Regions from separate parts of the Streptomyces sp. NPDC059092 genome, predicted to be linked through region 1. Evidence: riboswitches for the same ligand, from Rfam matches in the RefSeq annotation. Region 1 holds a riboswitch; each other region holds the start of a gene.

What was found. Region 1 has a riboswitch for thiamine pyrophosphate ahead of ACFXPL_RS27960 (thiamine ABC transporter substrate binding subunit). Riboswitches for the same ligand answer to the same signal wherever they lie in the genome.
Region 2: linked by a shared signal. The riboswitch ahead of thiO (glycine oxidase ThiO) and the one ahead of ACFXPL_RS27960 (thiamine ABC transporter substrate binding subunit) in region 1 are both predicted to bind thiamine pyrophosphate.
Region 3: linked by a shared signal. The riboswitch ahead of thiC (phosphomethylpyrimidine synthase ThiC) and the one ahead of ACFXPL_RS27960 (thiamine ABC transporter substrate binding subunit) in region 1 are both predicted to bind thiamine pyrophosphate.

The regions. Positions count from the first base shown of each region.
Region 1 is NZ_JBHZEJ010000060.1:12,691-19,276, forward strand. Features, by position in the region: gene pyrH (UMP kinase) at 1-757, shown strand, start outside; gene frr (ribosome recycling factor) at 885-1,442, shown strand; gene ACFXPL_RS27950 (phosphatidate cytidylyltransferase) at 1,442-2,509, shown strand; gene rlmN (23S rRNA (adenine(2503)-C(2))-methyltransferase RlmN) at 2,626-3,732, shown strand; TPP riboswitch at 3,772-3,897, shown strand; gene ACFXPL_RS27960 (thiamine ABC transporter substrate binding subunit) at 3,988-5,112, shown strand; gene ACFXPL_RS27965 (ABC transporter permease) at 5,286-6,586, shown strand, end outside.
Region 2 is NZ_JBHZEJ010000032.1:73,441-80,026, reverse strand. Features, by position in the region: gene thiE (thiamine phosphate synthase) at 1-443, opposite strand, end outside; gene ACFXPL_RS20085 (Rv2175c family DNA-binding protein) at 576-941, opposite strand; gene ACFXPL_RS20080 (NAD(P)/FAD-dependent oxidoreductase) at 1,048-2,286, opposite strand; TPP riboswitch at 2,424-2,537, shown strand; gene thiO (glycine oxidase ThiO) at 2,535-3,863, shown strand; gene thiS (sulfur carrier protein ThiS) at 3,875-4,075, shown strand; gene ACFXPL_RS20065 (thiazole synthase) at 4,081-4,875, shown strand; gene pknB (Stk1 family PASTA domain-containing Ser/Thr kinase) at 5,078-6,586, shown strand, end outside.
Region 3 is NZ_JBHZEJ010000007.1:32,284-38,869, forward strand. Features, by position in the region: gene ACFXPL_RS06500 (SsgA family sporulation/cell division regulator) at 1-62, shown strand, start outside; gene ACFXPL_RS06505 (YibE/F family protein) at 136-1,491, opposite strand; TPP riboswitch at 1,632-1,776, shown strand; gene thiC (phosphomethylpyrimidine synthase ThiC) at 1,769-3,682, shown strand; gene ACFXPL_RS06515 (hypothetical protein) at 3,791-4,636, opposite strand; gene ACFXPL_RS06520 (metallophosphoesterase) at 4,777-6,087, opposite strand; gene ACFXPL_RS06525 (LacI family DNA-binding transcriptional regulator) at 6,578-6,586, opposite strand, start outside.

The DNA of each region.
Region 1 (6,586 bases):
GGCCGACAAGAGCGTCGAGAAGAGCGCCGACGGTGCGAAGCGCCGCTTCATGCTGAAGCTGTCCGGTGAGGCGTTCGCCGGCGGAGGTGCGCTCGGAGTCGATCCCGACGTCGTCCACGCCATCGCCCGCGAGATCGCCGCCGTCGTCCGCGACGGCGCCCAGATCGCGGTCGTCCTCGGCGGCGGGAACTTCTTCCGCGGCGCCGAACTCCAGCAGCGCGGCATGGACCGGGCCCGCTCCGACTACATGGGCATGCTCGGTACGGTCATGAACTGCCTGGCCCTTCAGGACTTCCTGGAGAAGGAAGGCATCGACTCCCGCGTCCAGACGGCCATCACCATGGGCCAGGTCGCGGAGCCGTATATCCCGCTGCGGGCCGTACGCCACCTGGAGAAGGGCCGCGTCGTCATCTTCGGCGCCGGTATGGGCATGCCGTACTTCTCCACCGACACCACCGCCGCGCAGCGCGCCCTGGAGATCGACGCCCAGGCGCTGCTGATGGGCAAGAACGGCGTGGACGGGGTGTACGACTCCGATCCCAAGACCAACCCCGACGCGGTCAAGTTCGACGCGCTCGAATACAGCGAGGTCATCGCCGGCGATCTGCGCGTCGCCGACATGACCGCGATCACGCTGTGCCAGGACAACCGGCTGCCGATCCTTGTCTTCGAATTGCTGAAGGAAGGCAATATCGCGCGTGCGGTCAAGGGTGAGAAGATCGGCACGCTCGTGAGCGACCAGGGCACCCGGGACTGATCCCGGGCTGCCCCGTACGGGGATGGACAGAGCCCTGCCGGTCGGACACCGTGCAGGACGAGACGCGACGCAGGTTCCGCCGGCCGGCAAGCATGCCGGGCCCACTCAAGACACGCAGGAGCAAGTGGTGATCGAAGAGACCCTCCTCGAGGCCGAGGAGAAGATGGAGAAGGCCGTCCTGGTCGCCAAAGACGACTTCGCCGCGATCCGCACCGGGCGTGCGCATCCGGCGATGTTCAACAAGATCGTGGCGGACTACTACGGTGCGCTCACCCCGATCAACCAGCTCGCCTCGTTCGCCGTGCCCGAGGCGCGGATGGCCGTGGTGACCCCGTTCGACAAGAGCGCGCTGCGCAACATCGAGCAGGCCATCCGGGACTCCGACCTCGGCGTCAACCCGAGCAACGACGGCAACATCATCCGGGTGGTGTTCCCTGAGTTGACCCAGGACCGTCGCAAGGAGTTCATCAAGGTCGCCAAGACCAAGGCCGAGGACTCGAAGATCTCCATTCGCGCCGTACGCCGCAAGGCCAAGGAGACCATCGACAAGCTGGTCAAGGACGGCGAGGTCGGCGAGGACGAGGGACGCCGCGCCGAGAAGGAGCTCGACGACACCACCGCGAAGTACGTCGCGCAGGTGGACGAGCTGCTCAAGCACAAGGAAGCCGAGCTGCTCGAAGTCTGATGAACGACTCTTCCCGGGGGGCCTTGCCGACAGCCGGTTACTGGGGACCGACCGACCAGGGGGTTGCCCCGGCGGGTCCCGCATACGATGAGCATTCCGCACAGCAGACTCGGCCCATGCCCATCGTGCCCGACGAACCCGCGAACGGCGGGGACCAGAACGACGACCGGGGGGCTGCTCGGCCGGGCGGCCCCCCGGCCCGCGACGAGACTCCGCAGGAGCCCATGGCCGTCCCCCCGCCGTCCCCGCCGAAGAAGCGGGCCGGTCGTGATCTTCGCGCGGCCATAGGAGTCGGTGTCGGGCTCGGCGCCGTGGTCGCGGCGTCGCTCTTCATCGTCAAGGCCGTGTTCATCGGTGTCATAGCGATCGCCGTGGTCGTGGGGTTGTGGGAGCTGACCTCGCGGCTCGACGAGAAAAAGGGCATCAAGGCACCGCTCGTACCGCTGGCCGTGGGCGGTGCCGCGATGGTCGTCGCCGGATACGCGCGCGGCGCGGAGGGCGCCTGGGTCGCGATGGCCCTCACTGCGCTCGCCGTGCTGATCTGGCGGATGACGGAGCCACCTGAGGGCTACCTCAAGGACGTCACCGCGGGGGTCTTCGCCGCGTTCTACGTGCCGTTCCTGGCGACCTTTGTCGCGATGATGCTCACGGCCGGGGACGGTTCGCAGCGTGTGCTGATGTTCCTCGTGCTGACCGTCGTCAGCGACACCGGCGCGTACGCCGTCGGCTGGCGCTTCGGTACGCACAAGCTCGCGCCGCGTATCAGCCCCGGCAAGACCTGGGAGGGGCTCGGCGGCGCCGTCACCTTCGCCATGGTGGCCGGCGCGCTTCTGATGGAGTTCCTGATCGACGGCGGCGCCTGGTGGCAGGGGCTGCTGATCGGTCTGGCCGTTGCGGCCAGTGCCACCCTCGGGGACCTGGGTGAGTCCATGATCAAGCGTGACCTCGGGATCAAGGACATGGGCACGCTGCTGCCGGGGCATGGCGGGATCATGGACCGGCTCGACTCGCTGCTGCCCACTGCGCCGGTCGTCTGGCTGCTCCTGGTGCTCTTCGTGGGGTCCTGACGGGACCCTGACCGCTCTGACGGGGTACGCCGCCCACGGGGGCGGCGTACCCCGTCGCTCGTGGCGGCGTACGGGGCAACAGGCCACGCGGCGTCGTCTGCGACACTGGACAGACCATGCCTGCACCCGGAGAACTCACTTTCGTCGCGCCCCGCGGAGCCAAGAAGCCCCCGCGGCATCTCGCCGACCTCACCCCCGCCGAGCGCCGCGAGGCCGTCGCCGCCATCGGGGAGAAGGCGTTCCGCGCCAAGCAACTGTCGCAGCACTACTTCGCGCGGTACGCGCACGACCCCGAGCAGTGGACGGACATCCCGGCCGCCGCGCGGCAGAAACTCGCGACGGAGTTGCTGCCCGACCTGATGTCGGTGGTGCGACACATCTCGTGCGACGACGACACGACCCGTAAGACGCTCTGGCGGCTGCACGACGGCACGCTCGTCGAGTCCGTACTGATGCGCTATCCCGACCGGGTCACCATGTGCATCTCGTCGCAGGCGGGCTGCGGGATGAACTGCCCCTTCTGTGCGACCGGACAGGCAGGTCTGGACCGCAATCTGTCCACTGCGGAGATCGTCCACCAGATCGTCGACGGGATGCGCGCGTTGCGCGACGGCGAGGTCCCTGGTGGCCCCGCACGGCTGTCCAACATCGTCTTCATGGGCATGGGTGAGCCTCTCGCCAACTACAAGCGCGTCGTAGGCGCGATCAGGCGGCTCACCGACCCTGAGCCGGACGGCCTGGGCATCTCGCAGCGTGGGATCACCGTCTCCACGGTCGGTCTGGTGCCCGCGATGCTGCGCTTCGCCGACGAGGGCTTCAAGTGCCGGCTCGCGGTCTCCCTGCACGCCCCCGATGATGAGCTGCGCGACACGCTCGTTCCGGTCAATACGCGCTGGAAGGTGCGGGAGGTGCTGGACGCCGCGTGGGAGTACGCGGAGAAGTCCGGCCGCCGGATCTCCATCGAGTACGCCCTGATCCGTGACATCAACGACCAGGCGTGGCGAGGCGACCGGCTGGGCCGGCTCCTCAAGGGCAAGCGGGTACACGTCAACCTGATCCCGCTCAATCCGACGCCGGGCTCGAAGTGGACGGCGTCACGCCCGGAGGACGAGAAGAAGTTCGTCGAGGCGATCGCGGCGCACGGCGTGCCGGTGACCGTACGCGACACGCGAGGTCAGGAGATCGACGGGGCGTGCGGACAGTTGGCCGCCACGGAGCGCTAGCGCGGCCTGGGGGTAACCTTGGCTCGAAACGCATTGCATATTTTCCGACAGGGGAGCGCCACAGCGCTGAGAGTGCGGCACATGTCCGTGAGAGCGGGCAGCGGTCGCAGACCCTCTGAACCTTGCCCAGGTCATTCTGGGTAGGAAGTTCGGACATCACTCAAGCTGTTGCGCCCTGCCCGAGGTCCGGTCCGTACAGACGACCGGCCCTGGGTGGGGCCGCGTCTTCTCCTGGACATCCCAGGAGGAAAACCAGTGGGCACCATCCGTACCCGTACCGGCGTCAGAAACGCGGCGTCCGCGGCGCTCGCCGCGGCACTCGGCATCGCGACCCTCGCGGCCTGCGGCGGCTCCGATGGCTCCGCGTCGTCCGGCGGCGGGAGGAGCGACGGCGCGCAGTCCAAAACCGTCACCCTCGTCAGCCACGACTCGTTCAACGCGTCCCCCGCGGTGCTGAAAGAGTTCACCAAGGAGACCGGCTACACCGTCAAGGTACTGAAGAGCGGCGATGCCGGCGAAGCACTCAACAAGGAGATCCTCACCAAGGGATCGCCCCAGGGCGACGTCTTCTTCGGCGTCGACAACACCCTGCTCTCCCGCGCCCTCGACAACGGTCTGTTCACGCCGTACGAGGCGAAGGGGCTGGACCGGGTCAACTCGACCGCGCGGCTCGACAAGGAGAAGCACCGGGTCACGCCGATCGATACCGGCGATATCTGTATCAATTATGACAAGAAGTATTTTGCGGACAAGAAGCTTGAGTCGCCGCAGTCCTTCGAAGACCTGATCAAGCCCCAGTACAAGAACCTCCTGGTCACCGAGAATGCCGCGACGTCCTCGCCCGGCCTCGGCTTCCTCCTGGGCACTGTCGCGCACTACGGGGACAACGGCTGGCAGGACTACTGGAAGAAGCTCAAGGCCAACGGTGTCCAGGTCGTCGACGGCTGGGAGCAGGCGTACAACGAGAGCTTCTCCGGCTCCGCGGGCGGCAAGAAGGCCAAGGGCGACCGGCCGCTGGTCGTCTCGTACGCCTCCAGCCCACCCGTCGAGGTGCTGTACGCGAAGCCGCAGCCCCAGGAGGCACCGACAGGGGTCTCCACAGGCACCTGCTTCCGGCAGACCGAGTTCGCGGGGCTGCTCGACGGTGCGAGGAACGTGGCCGGCGGCAAGGCCCTGCTGGACTTCCTGATCAGCGAGAAGTTCCAGGCGGACATGCCGCTGAACATGTTCGTCAACCCCGTGGTCAAGGGCGTCGCCCTGCCCGAACTGTTCACGAAGTTCGGCGCGACCGTGGACCGGCCGGAGACCGTCGCGCCTGACCGAATCGCCGCCGGCCGTGAGCAGTGGATCCAGTCGTGGTCCTCTCTCGTAGTGAAGTAACCGCAGGAGTGAAGGGCGGGTCGGCGGACGAGGACGACCTGGCCGGGCGAGGCACCTTGCGGCGCCGTGGCGGCGTACGGCGCCTCCTGCAGGGCGGTCTGCGGGGCGCTTTGCGAGGCGAGGAAGGGCGGGGGCGTGGTCGTGGGTACGGAAGCGTCGTGCGCCTCGCCCTCATGGCCGGGCCCCTCGCCTTCTTCGCGGTCTTCTTCGCCTATCCCGTGGCCGCGATCGTCGGCCGCGGCCTCAAGGCGGACGGTGCCTGGCAGTTCGGGCGCGTCGGCGACGTACTGAGCCGCCCAGACATCCTCGGCGTTCTGTGGTTCACCACATGGCAGGCGCTCGCCTCCACCGCGTTCACGCTGCTGATCGCACTGCCCGGCGGCTACGTCTTCGCACGCTTCACCTTTCCGGGGAAGCAACTCCTGCGCGCAGTGGTCACCGTGCCCTTCGTGCTGCCCACTGTTGTCGTCGGTACCGCCTTCCTGGCGCTTCTCGGGCGCGGTGGACTTCTTGACGACCTCTGGGGTGTACGGCTCGACACCACTGTCTGGGCGATCCTTCTTGCCCATGTCTTCTTCAACTACGCGGTGGTCGTACGCACCGTGGGCGGCCTGTGGTCACAGCTCGACCCGCGCCAGGAGGAAGCCGCGCGCGTCCTGGGCGCCGGACGCCTCGCGGCGTGGCGGCACGTGACCCTGCCCGCACTCGCCCCCGCAGTCGCCGCCGCCGCGCTGATGGTCTTCCTCTTCACATTCACCTCCTTCGGCGTCGTACAGATCCTCGGAGGACCCGGCTTCTCCACCCTCGAGGTCGAGATCTACCGGCAGACCGCGCAGCTCCTCGACCTGCCCACCGCGGCCGTGCTGACGCTCGTGCAGTTCGCGGCGGTCGGCGCGATTCTCGCCGTACACGCCGGGACCGTACGGAGGCGGGAAACCGCCCTGAAGCTCGTCGACCCGGCACAGACCGCGCGGCGGCCCCACGGAGCCGGGCAGTGGGCGCTGCTCGGTTGCGTGCTGGCGACTGTCGCGCTCCTGATCCTTTTGCCGCTGGGGGTGCTCGTCGAGCGCTCCCTCGACGGCCAAGGCGGTTACGGGTTCGCCTACTACCGGGCTCTCGCCTCGGCGGACGCGAGTGGTGGCACCTTCCTCGTGCCGCCGCTGGAGGCCGTCTGGAACTCGCTGCGGTACGCGTTGGTCGCCACGGCCATCGCGGTGGTGGTCGGCGGCCTCGCCGCCGCCGCGCTGACCCGCCGCGCCGGACGCCTCGTACGGGGCTTCGACGCCCTGCTGATGCTGCCGCTCGGCGTCTCCGCCGTGACCGTCGGTTTCGGCTTCCTGATCACGCTCGACAAACCGCCTCTCGATCTGCGGGCCTCGTGGATCCTCGTACCGCTCGCCCAGGCGCTGGTGGGTGTGCCCTTCGTCGTACGGACCATGCTGCCGGTGCTGCGCGCGGTGGACGGGCGGCTGCG
Region 2 (6,586 bases), on a different contig from region 1:
GCGTGGCGGCCCGGCTTGGTGGGAGTGGGCCAGCAGGGGCCCGTACAGAAGTAGTCCACGCCGGGCTCGGCGACCGCCGCGTCCACCTCGGCGCGCGCGTGGGTGGACCGGCCGATCAGCGGGGCGGTGCCGAGGATGGCACGGGCCGCCGGGACGGGCAGGTCACCCTGGCCGAGGTGGAGCACGTCGGAGTCGATGGCGTGCGCCACATCGGCACGGTCGTTCACCGCGAGCAGCCTGCCGTGGCGACGGCAGGCGTCGGCGAAGACCTGGAGGTGGTCCAGCTCCTCGGCCGCTTCCATGCCCTTGTCACGGAGCTGCACGATGTCCACGCCGGAGGCCAGCACGGCGTCGAGGAACGCGGAGAGGTCCCCCTGCCGCTTACGGGCGTCCACGCACAGGTAGAGCCGGGCGTCGGACAGCGCCTCATGGGGCGTGGGCATCGGAAGGTCCCCCCGTTGGTTCTGCGTCGTGGTTCTGCGTCGTGGTTCCGCGTCGTGGGTCTGTGCCTCGGATCCGCATCGCCTCCGTGGCCGGGCCGCGACGAGGCCGCCCGGCCACGGAGGACGAGGCCGTCAGACGGCGAGCGCCTGGGCCCGGCGCTTCACCTCCGTACCGCGGTTCTCGCTGAGCGCCTGCGCGGGGGTGCCGGGCAGGCTCGGGTCGGGGGTGAAGAGCCACTCAAGCATCTCTTCGTCGGTGAAGTGGTCGTCCCTCAGGAGCGTCAGGGTCCCGGCCAGGCCCTTGACGACCTTGTTGCCGTCGATGAAGGCCGCGGGCACCTGGAGCGCCCTGTTCTCACCCCGGCGCACCGCGATGAGCTGGCCGTCCTTCACCAACTGCCGCACGCGCGTCACCTCAATATCGAACATTTCGGCGATATCGGGCAGGTGGAGCCAGGCGGGGACGAGAGCATCGATCTTTGCGTCAATCTCGGTCACAGGACAAGCCTGCCATCCCGGACCGACACTGGGCACCCCGAGCCACTCCGGACGGGGCAAAAACGGGCCGTAACGGCCCCCGGGGACGGTCCGATCGCACGGAAAGTCAGAGCGCCGCCTTGCGCAGCGGTACCGCCGGGTCGGCCGTCAGCCCCGGGTCGAGGCGCCTCCCCGCCTCGATCAGCTTGCGGCCCTGCGCCAGGTCACGGGGTCTCCCGACAGCCAGCAGCGCCACCAGGACACCGTCACGCAGCCAGACCGCCGACCAGGCCGCTCCCGCCGGGTCGCCGCGCCGCACCAGGGTGTCGGCCGCCGCCTGGTGGCCCGCGTACTGGACGAACCGGCCGAACTGCTCCGACCAGAAGTACGGCACGGGATCGTAGACCCGGTCGGTCTCGCCGACGGCCTGCGCGGCCACCGTGAGCGGGCCCTGGAGCGCGTTGTCCCAGTGGTGGACGAGCAGCCGTTCGCCGTAGCGCGCCGACGGGAAGGACGCACAGTCACCGACCGCGTACACGTCGGGCAGCGAGGTGCGCAGCCGCTCGTCCGCGGTGACCGAGCCGTCCGCGCCCAGCGCGATGCCCGAGCCCGCGAGCCAGGCCGTCGCGGGCCGAGCGCCGATGCCGACCACCACCGCGTCGGCGGGGAGCCGGCGGCCGTCGGCGAGGACGACCTCGCCCTGCTCGACGCCGGCCACCCGCGCGTGTGTCAGCAGCGTGGCGCCGCTCTTCGCGTACCAGCCGGTCATGGGGGCGGCGACCTCGGCCGGCAGGGCGCCGGGGAGCGGCCGGTCGGCAGCCTCCACGACCGTCACGGCGCATCCGGCCTCACGGGCGGCGGTGGTGAACTCCGCCCCGATCCACCCGGCGCCCACGACCACGACCCGCTGCCGCCGCTCCAGCACCGGGCGCAGCCGCTCGGCGTCGTCGAGCGTGCGCAGCGGATGGACGCCTGGTACCCCCTGCGTGCCGGGCAGTACGGCGGCCTCGGCCCCGGTGGCGATGACCAGCACGTCGTACGGGACGGGCCCGGCGGTGGTGTCGATCTCCCGGGCGGACGGGCGCAGCCCGGTGGCCTTGCGGCCCACTACGAGGTCGACGGCGAGAGCTTCGAAGTCGATGTCGAAGGCCGATCCGTCGGCCTGGCCGAGGAGCACGGCCTTGGAGAGCGGGGGCCGGTCGTAGGGCGGGTGCGGTTCCTCACCGATCAGGGTGATCCGGCCCTCGTACCCCTTCTCGCGCAGGGCCACGGCGGTCTGTACGCCCGCCATGCCCGCGCCGACGACGACCACCCCGGGCCCATCCGCCCGCCCGTCCTGTCCGTGTTCCTGCCGCTGTTCGCTCACCCGGTCACCTTAGAGCGGCGCGGGGCCCGGGCCGCTTCAAGGTGGCGGGACCGCCGGGAGGACGAGTCCGTCCCATGAACGGGCCACCAGCGGCGCTCCCTTACCGTGCCGCACACCGCGCGTTAGGCTGGCCGTCGACACTACCTCGCGGGAGTCCGGACGCACCGGGCTGAGAGGGAGGCTGGAGCGGCCTCCGACCGTACGAACCTGATCCGGGTCATGCCGGCGAAGGGAGGGGCTGGACGCCCATGCAGTCATCCCAACCGCGACCTCGGCGGTCACCTCGGGAAGAACCGCCCCACGGAACACGGCGGGCCGTTTCCCCATCCCCTACGGGGTACGACGTCCTCGTCGTCGGGGGCGGGATCATCGGCCTGGTCACGGCTTGGCGGGCGGCGCAGCGCGGGCTGCGTACCGCCGTCGCCGACCCCGATCCTGGCGGCGGCGCGGCGCGCGTCGCGGCGGGCATGCTGGCCGCCGTCACCGAACTCCACCACGGCGAGCAGACCCTGCTCGGCCTCAACCTCGCCTCCGCCGAGCGGTATCCCGCGTTCGTCGAGGAGCTGGAGGAGGCGAGCGGCCGGGACACCGGCTACCGCGCGTGCGGCACGCTCGCCGTGGCGCTGGACTCCGACGACCGGGCCCAGCTCCGTGAGCTGCACGCCCTCCAGGTGCGCTCGGGGCTGACGTCCGAGTGGCTCACTGGGCGCGAATGCCGGCGCCTGGAGCCGATGCTCGCGCCGGGCGTACGTGGTGGTCTGCGGGTCGACGGCGACCACCAGATCGATCCGCGCCGGCTCGCGGCGGCGCTCCTCAGCGCCTGCGAACGGGCCGGGGTGGTCTTCCACCGCGCCTGGGCGCGGCGGCTCTCCGTCGTACGGGACCGGGCCGCCGGCGCCTTCCTGGCCGACGGCCACGAGCTGAGCGCCGACCGGGTGGTGCTGGCGGGCGGCAGCCTCAGCGGCTCGCTGGCGGGCGTCCCCGCGGAGGCGGTGCCGCCCGTACGGCCGGTCAAGGGGCAGGTCCTGCGCCTGGCGGTGCCCCGTCCGTACGCGCCCTTCCTGTCCCGGACGGTACGGGCCGTGGTGCGCGGCTCCCAGGTCTATCTCGTGCCGCGCGAGAACGGCGAGCTGGTCATCGGCGCGACCAGCGAGGAGCTGGGCTGGGACACGACGGTCACGGCGGGCGGGGTGTACGAGCTGCTGCGCGACGCGCACGAGCTGGTGCCCGGCATCACCGAACTGCCGCTCACCGAGACCCGTGCGGGGCTGCGCCCCTGCTCGCCGGACAACGCGCCGCTGCTCGGGCCGACCGTGCTGCCGGGGCTGTCGCTGGCCACCGGCCACCACCGCAACGGGGTGCTGCTGACGCCGGTCACCGGTGACGTGCTGGCGACGGTCCTGACGACCGGTGAACTTCCGCCCGGGGCCGCGCCCTTCACCCCGCTGCGCTTCACCCGTGCCGCGTCCGGCTCATCCGGCGCGTCCGCGTCCCCCACCGCGACCGGCTCACCCCACGCGGCCGGCTTCCCTACCGCGACCCCTTCTCCGTCCGCATCCCTGGAGCAGTCCGTATGAACACCGCCGTGATGTACGTCTCCGTCAACGGCGAGCCACGCGAGTTCGCCGCCGCGACCACGCTCGACACCGTCGTCGCGACCCTCACTCCGGCGCGCTCCGGGGTGGCCGCCGCCGTCAACGAGACAGTGGTCCCCCGTACCCGCTGGTCCGGTACCGCGCTGAGCGACGGCGACCGGGTGGAAGTCCTCACCGCTGTCCAGGGAGGCTGACCGGCATGGCCGACGACCTGCTCACCATCGGCTCCACCACCTTCGCCTCCCGGCTGATCATGGGGACGGGCGGGGCGCCCAGCCTCGACGTCCTCGAACGTTCGCTGATCGCCTCCGGCACCGAACTGACCACGGTCGCGATGCGCCGGCTCGACCCCACCGTGCAGGGCTCCGTGCTCTCCGTGCTGAACGCGCTGGGCATCCGTCCGCTGCCCAACACGGCGGGCTGTTTCACCGCCGGTGAGGCCGTCCTGACCGCCCGGCTCGCCCGCGAGGCGCTCGGCACGGAGTGGATCAAGCTGGAGGTGGTCGCGGACGAGCGCACCTTGCTGCCCGATCCGGTCGAGCTGCTGGATGCCGCGGAAACGCTGGTGGACGACGGTTTCACGGTCCTGCCGTACACCAACGACGACCCGGTCCTCGCGGCGAAGCTGGAGGACGTGGGGTGCGCCGCGATCATGCCGCTGGGCTCGCCCATCGGCTCCGGACTGGGCATCCGCAATCCGCACAACTTCCAGCTCATCGTGGAGCGCGCCCGGGTCCCGGTGATCCTGGACGCGGGCGCGGGCACCGCGTCGGACGCGGCGCTCGCGATGGAGCTGGGGTGCGCGGCGGTGATGCTGGCGTCCGCGGTCACCCGCGCGCAGGAACCGGTGCTGATGGCCGAGGCGATGCGGCACGCGGTGACGGCGGGCCGGCTGGCGCGGCGTGCGGGCCGGATCCCGCGGCGCCACTTCGCGGAGGCGTCCTCGCCGCTGGACGGGGTGGCGGCGCTCGACCCGGAGCGGCCCGCCTTCTGACCGGCGGCCGGCCGTTGGCCGACCGGCGGGCACGCGGCGGCCCGCCCCAAGCACGCCCCAAGCCCCGGCCCGGACCCGCCGCGGCCCCGCCGACCGGCGCGTACCGCCGTTTCCGGGGGCCTGTCACAGCTCGGCTTCAGTCCTGTGCCCGGTCCGACCCGGGGCTTCGGGAGTGTCAGCGGCGGCTCGTAGACTCACCAGCGTGGATACGACCCTTCAGGACCCCATCGTCGGGCAGGTGCTCGACGGCCGCTACCGCGTCGACGCGCGGATCGCGGTCGGCGGCATGGCCACGGTCTACCGGGCCATGGACACCCGGCTCGACCGGGTCCTGGCGCTCAAGGTGATGCATCCGGCGCTCGCGGCGGACGTCTCCTTCGTGGAGCGTTTCATCCGCGAGGCCAAGTCCGTGGCGCGACTGGCGCACCCCAATGTGGTCGGGGTCTTCGACCAGGGCGCGGAGGGCGCGTACGTCTACCTGGCGATGGAGTACGTCGCGGGGTGCACCCTGCGCGATGTCGTACGGCAGCGCGGGGCGCTGCGCCCGCGGGCCGCGCTGGACATCCTGGAGCCCGTGCTCGCCGCGCTCGGCGCCGCGCACCGGGCCGGGTTCGTCCACCGGGACATGAAGCCGGAGAACGTGCTGATAGGGGACGACGGCCGGGTCAAGGTCGCCGACTTCGGGCTCGTCAGAGGCATAGGTGACGTGACCAACACCACCGGGACCGTCCTCGGCACGGTCTCGTACCTCGCGCCGGAGCAGATCGAGCACGGCACGTCCGACACCCGGGTCGACGTGTACGCGTGCGGGATCGTCCTGCACGAGATGCTGACCGGCGCCAAGCCGCACTCCGGGGACACCCCGGCGCAGGTTCTCTACCGCCATCTGAACGAGGACGTCCCCGCCCCGTCCGCCGCCGTTCCCGGGCTCGCCCCCGAGCTGGACAGGCTGGTCGCGGCGGCCACCGCGCGCGACCCCGAGGAGCGGCCGCTCGACGCGGTCGCGCTGCTGGCGCTGACCCGGGCGGCCCGCGCGGCGCTCACCGACGCGCAGCTCGACGCCGTACCGCCGCAGGCGAGGCCCGAGACGGAGGACGGCTCGGACGGACGTACGGCGGTGATCCCCCGGATCCGGCCCGTCGAGGAGCCGGACGACGACCCGGGGCGCCACACGAGCAGGCTGGAGATGGAGCCCTCGGACGCCGCCCCGCCGCCCGCCCGCCCCCGCGGCGGGGCCGGCCGGGGCCGTGGCCTGCCGTCGCGGGGCGTGCTCGCGGCGCTCGTCGCCGTGCTGCTGGTGTTCGGGGTGGGCACGGGCGTCTGGTACATCAACTCAGGCCAGTTCACACGGGTGCCCTCACTGCTCGGGCAGACGGAGAAGGAAGCGCGCAAGCGGCTCGGCGACGAAGGACTCGACGCGAAGGTCACCCGGGACTTCAGCGAGAGCTTCGACCGGGGCACGGTCATGGGGACGGATCCGGAGCCCCGCTCCCGGGTCCGGGGCAGCGGTCCCGTGACGCTGGTCATCTCCCGGGGCCCGAAGATCGTCCAGGTCCCCGACCTGACGGGCCGGACGCTGCCCGAGGCGCGGTCCGCCCTGAAGAAGGCCGGGCTGGCCGCCGGGCTCGTCAAGCGGGAGTTCGACGAGGACGTCGCCCAGGGCGCGGTCATCAGCTCCACGCCAGAGGCGGGAGCCGACGTACGGCCCGAT
Region 3 (6,586 bases), on a different contig from region 1:
ACTTCGAAGGCAGTCTTGAGGAGGAGCTGGGCCGCATCCTCGCCGAGGAGAACGCCGGCTGACGGCCCGTCGAGGGGGCCGTCCGGGTGATTCTGGTGTGCCGGGCGGTCCCGGATCCTCCCCGTCCCGCGCGGGCTACTTCTTGCGGCGGCGGCCCCGGCCGCCCGGTCCGCGCACCGGCGGGGTCGTCACCAGCAGCCCAGGGGACTCCTGAGGCTCCCAGCCCGGCCCCGTCCCGGGCCCCGCCCCCGGTCCGGGCGGGGCGGGCGGCGAGGTCGGGGCCGCGGGATTCTCCGGCGCGGACCGGTCTGCGGAGACCACCAGCGCCGCCAGTGCCGTCGTCACCGGCACCGACGCGACCAGACCGATCGACCCGACCAGCGTCCGTACGATCTCCTCCGCCACCAGCTCACTGTTGGCGACCGACCCCACGCTCGACTGCGCGATCGAGAAGAGCAGCAGAAGCGGCAGCGCGGCACCCGCGTACGCCAGCACGAGCGTATTGACCACGGACGCGATGTGGTCCCGGCCGATCCGGATGCCCGCCCGGTACAGCGCCCGCGGGCCCATCGTCGGATCCGCCTGGCGCAGCTCCCACACCGCCGAGGTCTGCGTCACCGTCACATCGTCGAGCACACCGAGCGAGCCGATGATCACCCCGGCCAGCAGGAGGCCGCTCATGTCGATCTCCGGGTAGAGGCCATGGATCAGCCCCGTGTTGTCATCGGTGTTCCCGGTCAGGCTCGCCCAGCCGATGAAGAGCGACCCCAGCAAGCCGATCAGCAGCAGCGAGATCAGGGTGCCGAGCACCGCCACCGAGGTACGGGCCGTCAGGCCGTGGCACAGATACAGCGCGACCAGCATGATCGCGCTCGCCCCCACCACCGCTACCACCAGCGGATTCGAGCCCTGGAGGATCGCCGGCAGGATGAACAGCGTCAGGATCGCGAACGAGACGACGAGCGCGACCAGCGCCATGACCCCCCGCATCCGTCCCACCACGATCACCGCGAGCGCGAAAATCCCGGCCAGCAGCGTCAACGGGAACTGGCGGTCCACATCGGACACCGAGTACTGAAGATCCCGGGGCGCGTCCGGCGCATAGGCGACCACAACGCCCTGTTTCACGTGAAACTGCCGCGGCGCGTCCGGCTGGACGATCTCGACGAAAGTGTGACCCTTCTCCTTGCCGTTCTTCAGCTCAACCGTCGCCTTCTTGCACTCGCCGGTCTCCTCCCGCACCGCCTCGCGGCCCTGGGGCGTCGAGGTGTCACCTGTCGACGGCACCTGGGAGGCGTTCACGTCCTTGCAGGCGACCCGCTCGATCTGGACGACCTGGCCCTCGAAGGTCTGCCGGTCGAAGCCCACACCGGTCCGCTCGTGCGCGGGCGCACCGCCCGGCCAGAGCACGGCAAGCCCGACCACCACAGCGGCCGCGAACGGAATCAGCACCGCCGCGATCACCTTGCGGAGGTGCCGGGAGACCGGCATGGCGGGGCCATGACTGTGCGAGTGGCCGTGCGGCTCGTGAGTCTGTGTGGGTGGGGTCACCGACCGATCATCCCAAGAAGCCGGAGGAAGCGGGGGGCCCTCTGTTCAGCGTGCCCGATATGACGCTAGCGTGGAGCCACCTTTGCACACGCGGGAGCTCGGAGCACCGGGCTGAGAGGGCGCTGACGTGTAGTCCCGGGGACGATTCCCCGGACACCTGCGCTGCGCCGACCGCTGAACCTGTTACCGGGTAATGCCGGCGTAGGGAGTAGGTCTCATGACCATTCAGGACGCACACACGCCTGCCTCCGGCTCGGAGGACACCAGCGCGGACCCGGCCCCTTCGGGCGGGACCGCGGACGGGCGGTCCATCGGCTGGCACAAGGGATACATCGAGGGCTCCCGCCCCGATCTCCGGGTGCCGGTCCGCCAGGTCCACCTCACCAACGGCGAGGACGTCACGCTGTACGACACCTCGGGGCCGTACACCGACCCCACCGTCGACACCGACGTGCGCCGCGGCCTCGCGCCGCTGCGGGAGAACTGGATCATCGGCCGCGGCGACACCGAGGAGTACGCGGGTCGTCCGCCACGCCCCGAGGACGACGGGCTCAAGCACACCTCCCCGCGCGGGGGGCTGCTCCGGAGCGGGGCGGCCGATCTGCGGGGTCTCGACGCGGTCTTCCCGGGGCGGCCACGCCAGCCGCGCCGGGGCCGCGAGGGCCGGGCGGTCACCCAGCTCGCGTACGCCCGCCGGGGGGAGATCTCCCCGGAGATGGAGTACGTCGCGATCCGCGAGAACGTCTCCCCCGAGGTCGTCCGCGAGGAGATCGCCGCCGGCCGCGCCGTGCTGCCGGCCAATGTCAATCACCCGGAGATCGAGCCGATGATCATCGGCAAGCGGTTCCTGGTGAAGGTCAACGCCAACATCGGCAACTCCGCGGTCACCTCCTCCATCGAGGAGGAGGTGGAGAAGATGACATGGGCGACCCGCTGGGGCGCGGACACCGTCATGGATCTCTCCACCGGCCGCAACATCCACACCACCCGCGAGTGGGTGCTGCGCAACTCCCCCGTGCCCATCGGCACCGTGCCGCTCTACCAGGCGCTCGAAAAGGTCGACGGCAAGGCCGAGGAGCTGACCTGGGAGATCTACAAGGACACGGTGATCGAACAGGCCGAGCAGGGCGTCGACTACATGACGGTCCACGCCGGTGTCCTGCTGCGCTATGTACCGCTCACCGCCCGTCGCAAGACCGGCATCGTCTCGCGCGGCGGCTCGATCATGGCCGCCTGGTGCCTCGCGCACCACAAGGAGTCGTTCCTGTACGAGAACTTCGACGAGCTGTGCGAGATCCTCGCCGCGTACGACGTGACGTACTCCCTCGGCGACGGCCTGCGGCCGGGCTCCATCGCGGACGCCAACGACGAGGCGCAGTTCGCCGAGTTGCGCACGCTGGGCGAGCTGAACACGATCGCCAAGAGCCACCACGTACAGACGATGATCGAGGGCCCGGGCCATGTCCCGATGCACAAGATCAAGGAGAACATCGACCTCCAGCAGGAGATCTGCGAGGAGGCGCCGTTCTACACGCTCGGCCCGCTGACCACCGATGTGGCCCCGGCGTACGACCACATCACCTCCGGGATCGGCGCGGCGATGATCGCGTGGTGGGGTACGGCGATGCTCTGCTACGTCACCCCCAAGGAACACCTCGGCCTCCCGGACCGCGACGACGTGAAGACGGGCGTGATCACGTACAAGATCGCGGCTCATGCGGCGGATCTCGCCAAGGGGCACCCGGGGGCGCAGGAGTGGGACGACGCGCTGTCGGACGCCCGGTTCGAGTTCCGGTGGGAGGACCAGTTCAATCTGGCGCTCGATCCGGACACGGCACGGGAGTTCCACGACGAGACGCTGCCGGCGGAACCCGCGAAGACGGCGCACTTCTGCTCGATGTGCGGCCCCAAATTCTGCTCGATGAAGATCTCGCAGGACATCCGGCGCAGGCACGGCGGCGAGATGACGGGCGGCGCGGGCGAGGCCGGCGCTGGCTCGGACGGTGCGGGCGAGGCCGTTGCGGATGGCTCGGACGGGGTGCCGGCCGACGAGATCGAGGCGGGCATGGCGGAGAAGTCCAAGGAGTTCGCCGCGGCCGGCAACCGGGTCTATCTGCCGCTGGTCGACTGACCGTTACGGCGCCGGGGCCGCTCGCCTGTTACGGACCCACCCGAGGCCCCCACGGTCCCGGGGGCGGCCCGACGGCGGGCGCCGGCAGGCCCGGGGCGCCCGGCCGGGTCATTCCGGCCGGTGCTCCGGGCCGCCGAAGTCGGGGCTGGTGAAGTCGGGGCCGCTGAAGTCCGGGCTGCTGAAGTTCGGCCGCTGCCCGGCGGTGGAGCCTTCGTGGGGGCTGCTGAAGTCCGGCCTGCTGTAGCCGATCTTGGGGAGCTGCTTGACCGAACGGGGCGGGCTCGGCGCCGCCGGGTCCGCGCTCGGGTCGGCCAGGGCCGCCCGCAGGAAGGGCAGGATGCCGCGCTCCAGCAGGGCGTGGCGCCAGGCCTCGCGCGCGCGGGCGACCTCGTCGGGCAGCTCTCGGCCGGCCGTCTCGTCGGCGGGGAGCTGCGTCGAGCTGTTGCGCAGCGCGGTGACCACCAGACCTACCGCGGCGGCCACGATCCCCAGCGCGGTGACGGCCGCGAAGAACCAGCCCACGGCGAGCATGCTGTCCGCGAAAGCGGGTGCCGGGTCGAGCGCCTTGAGGAGGAAGCCCACCAGCAGGAAGATCACCGCCGCGGTGCCGCCGAGGACCGGGACCAGGACCGTGATGACCGCCGTGATCCCGGCGCCGGAGTCCGTCGTGTCGTCCTCCGCCGGGTCGAGCACCGAGTCGCGTACCGACGCGGCGGTGCTCGGCGAGCGGAACTCCCCGCGGATCTTGGCGTAGTGCTCGTACTCGGCCGCCGCCGGCGTGGTGATCCGTTCCGTCGCGTTCAGCGCCATGGTGCGCAACTGCTCAGCGTTGAGCCGCTGCCCGACCGTGGCGAGGTCCGGACGTTCGTGCGCATTGCGCAGCACATCGCCAAGGATCCGCTCGAAATCCGCGCGATCCTCGCTCAGCAGGTGCGGAGCGCTTTTCATGTGCATCCCCCGATACTCCGTGGGGCCGTAGCGCCCGTGTGGAACGAGCCGCAGTCGGCGGAAACGGAGGAGAGCCTGCTACGGATAAGCCGATGGTAGAGCGGTTTTGGCGTGGCGTGACAGGGGGTTTCCGGAAAACACCTGTCCTACATTGAAGAGTTGGCCAATGGAAGCTGTACGACCAGCAGTTTTCCTGCCATCGTCACTCCGCCGTCCATGGCGATCGCCAGACCGTCGGCATATACGTGTGGCCCTTCCACCACCGGTCCGGTGTCGTCTTCGTCGTCCGACGCGTCTTCTGTGCCGACTTCGCCGAGCAGATAGGGAATCGGGCTGTGTCCGTGGACGACACGTCCTCCGCCGTACTGGGAGAGGAGTTCCTGGACCGCCTCGGGGCCGCCTTCGTCACGGAACGCGAAGCGTTTGGTGAGTTTGCGGAAGAGGTCCCAGCATTCGTCGGCGTCATTGCGCGTGAGGATCTGGTGGACGGTGTCGTTGACGTCGTCGATGGAGGAGCCGTAGTCGAGATAGGCCGTGGTGTCGGAGTGCATCAGCAGATGCCCGTCCTCCTCGACGACCGCGTCGAGCCGGGACATCCACTGGAGGTGGACGTCCTGGAGGCGCTCCATGTCGGTGCGCTGGCCGCCGTTGAGGATCCAGGCGGCCTGGAAGGTGGCGGTGCCCGCACCGGAGTTGACGGGCGTGTCGCCGAAGCGCCTGGCGCCGATGAGGAGCAGTTCGTGATTGCCCATCAGGGCCTTGCAGTAACCGCCGGCCGCCGCGGCCTCCGCGGAGAGCCGCATGACGAGGTCGATGACGCCGATGCCGTCGGGGCCCCGGTCGGTGAAGTCGCCGAGGAACCAGAGGCGGGCGTTGTCGGCCGCCCACCGGCCCTCGGTGTCGATGAGGCCCTGTTCGGCGAGTGCGGCGACGAGTTCGTCGAGGTAGCCGTGCACGTCACCGACGACGTAGAGCGGGCCCGGCCCGTCGGATTCGGTGTCCTCGGCGGGGGCGACGCCGACCTGCGCGGTGTCGCCCCGGTTGACCCTGGTGATCACCGGGAGGTCGCGCTCGGTGGGGGTGTACCCCTCCGGCATGTCGTCGGCGGGTACCGCGTCGCCGGGGTGCACAGAGGCGTCGGCCGCGGGGCGCCCGGGGGCACCGGGCGGGTGTTCCGCGGTCTGCGCCGCGGTCGCGGCGAAGGCGTCAGGGCTTGCGGTCCCCTGCGCGGGGACGGTGCCCGACTGGTCCCGTACGGCGCTCGGCCGGTCCCGGACGGTGCCGGGCTGCTCCGGTGCGCCACCGGGGGGCCCCGAGGGGCTGCCCGGCGCGGGGCCGGCCGGTGCGGGCTGTCCCGGCTCTCCGGACTGCACGGGAACCTGCGCGTACGGCGGTACGCGGAAGTCGCGCAACGTCGCCGTCCGCACCGCGGGTCCCTGACCGGCCCCCTGTGTCATCGACCCCTCCACCACCATCGTGCCGCCGTACACCTCTCGGCCCCGCCGCGCCGCCGGACGGGTCGAGCCCGTCGGTGGAAAAGGGAAGGTCCGTGGTGTCGTGCGCCCATCATAGGAATGACCTCGGGCCTCTGTGACGCACCAGGGGTGGTGAATCCGATCGTACCGCCGGTTCGGCGGCTGTTTTCTCGCTGATCGCCCGAAATGCGGAAGGTCCGGCCGTTCGGCCGGTCGCGGGGATCCGCGGGTCACGTGGCGTCGGACGGCCGCGAACTCGGGGCCGTCGGCGGGCGCGTCCCGCTTTCGTACCGCCTCCGTACCGGTTCCGCACGGCGCTGGTACGGAGGCGTTCCGGCCGACCGGCCGGTTCTGTGCGGAACCGGGCCCCGTACGGGGAACTGGTGGAGCGCCCCGTACGGAACCGGTGGAGCGTCCCGTACGGAACCCGCCGTCGTGTACGGCCCCGGATCCGCGTCGCGTACGGCGCCGTTCAGTCGCC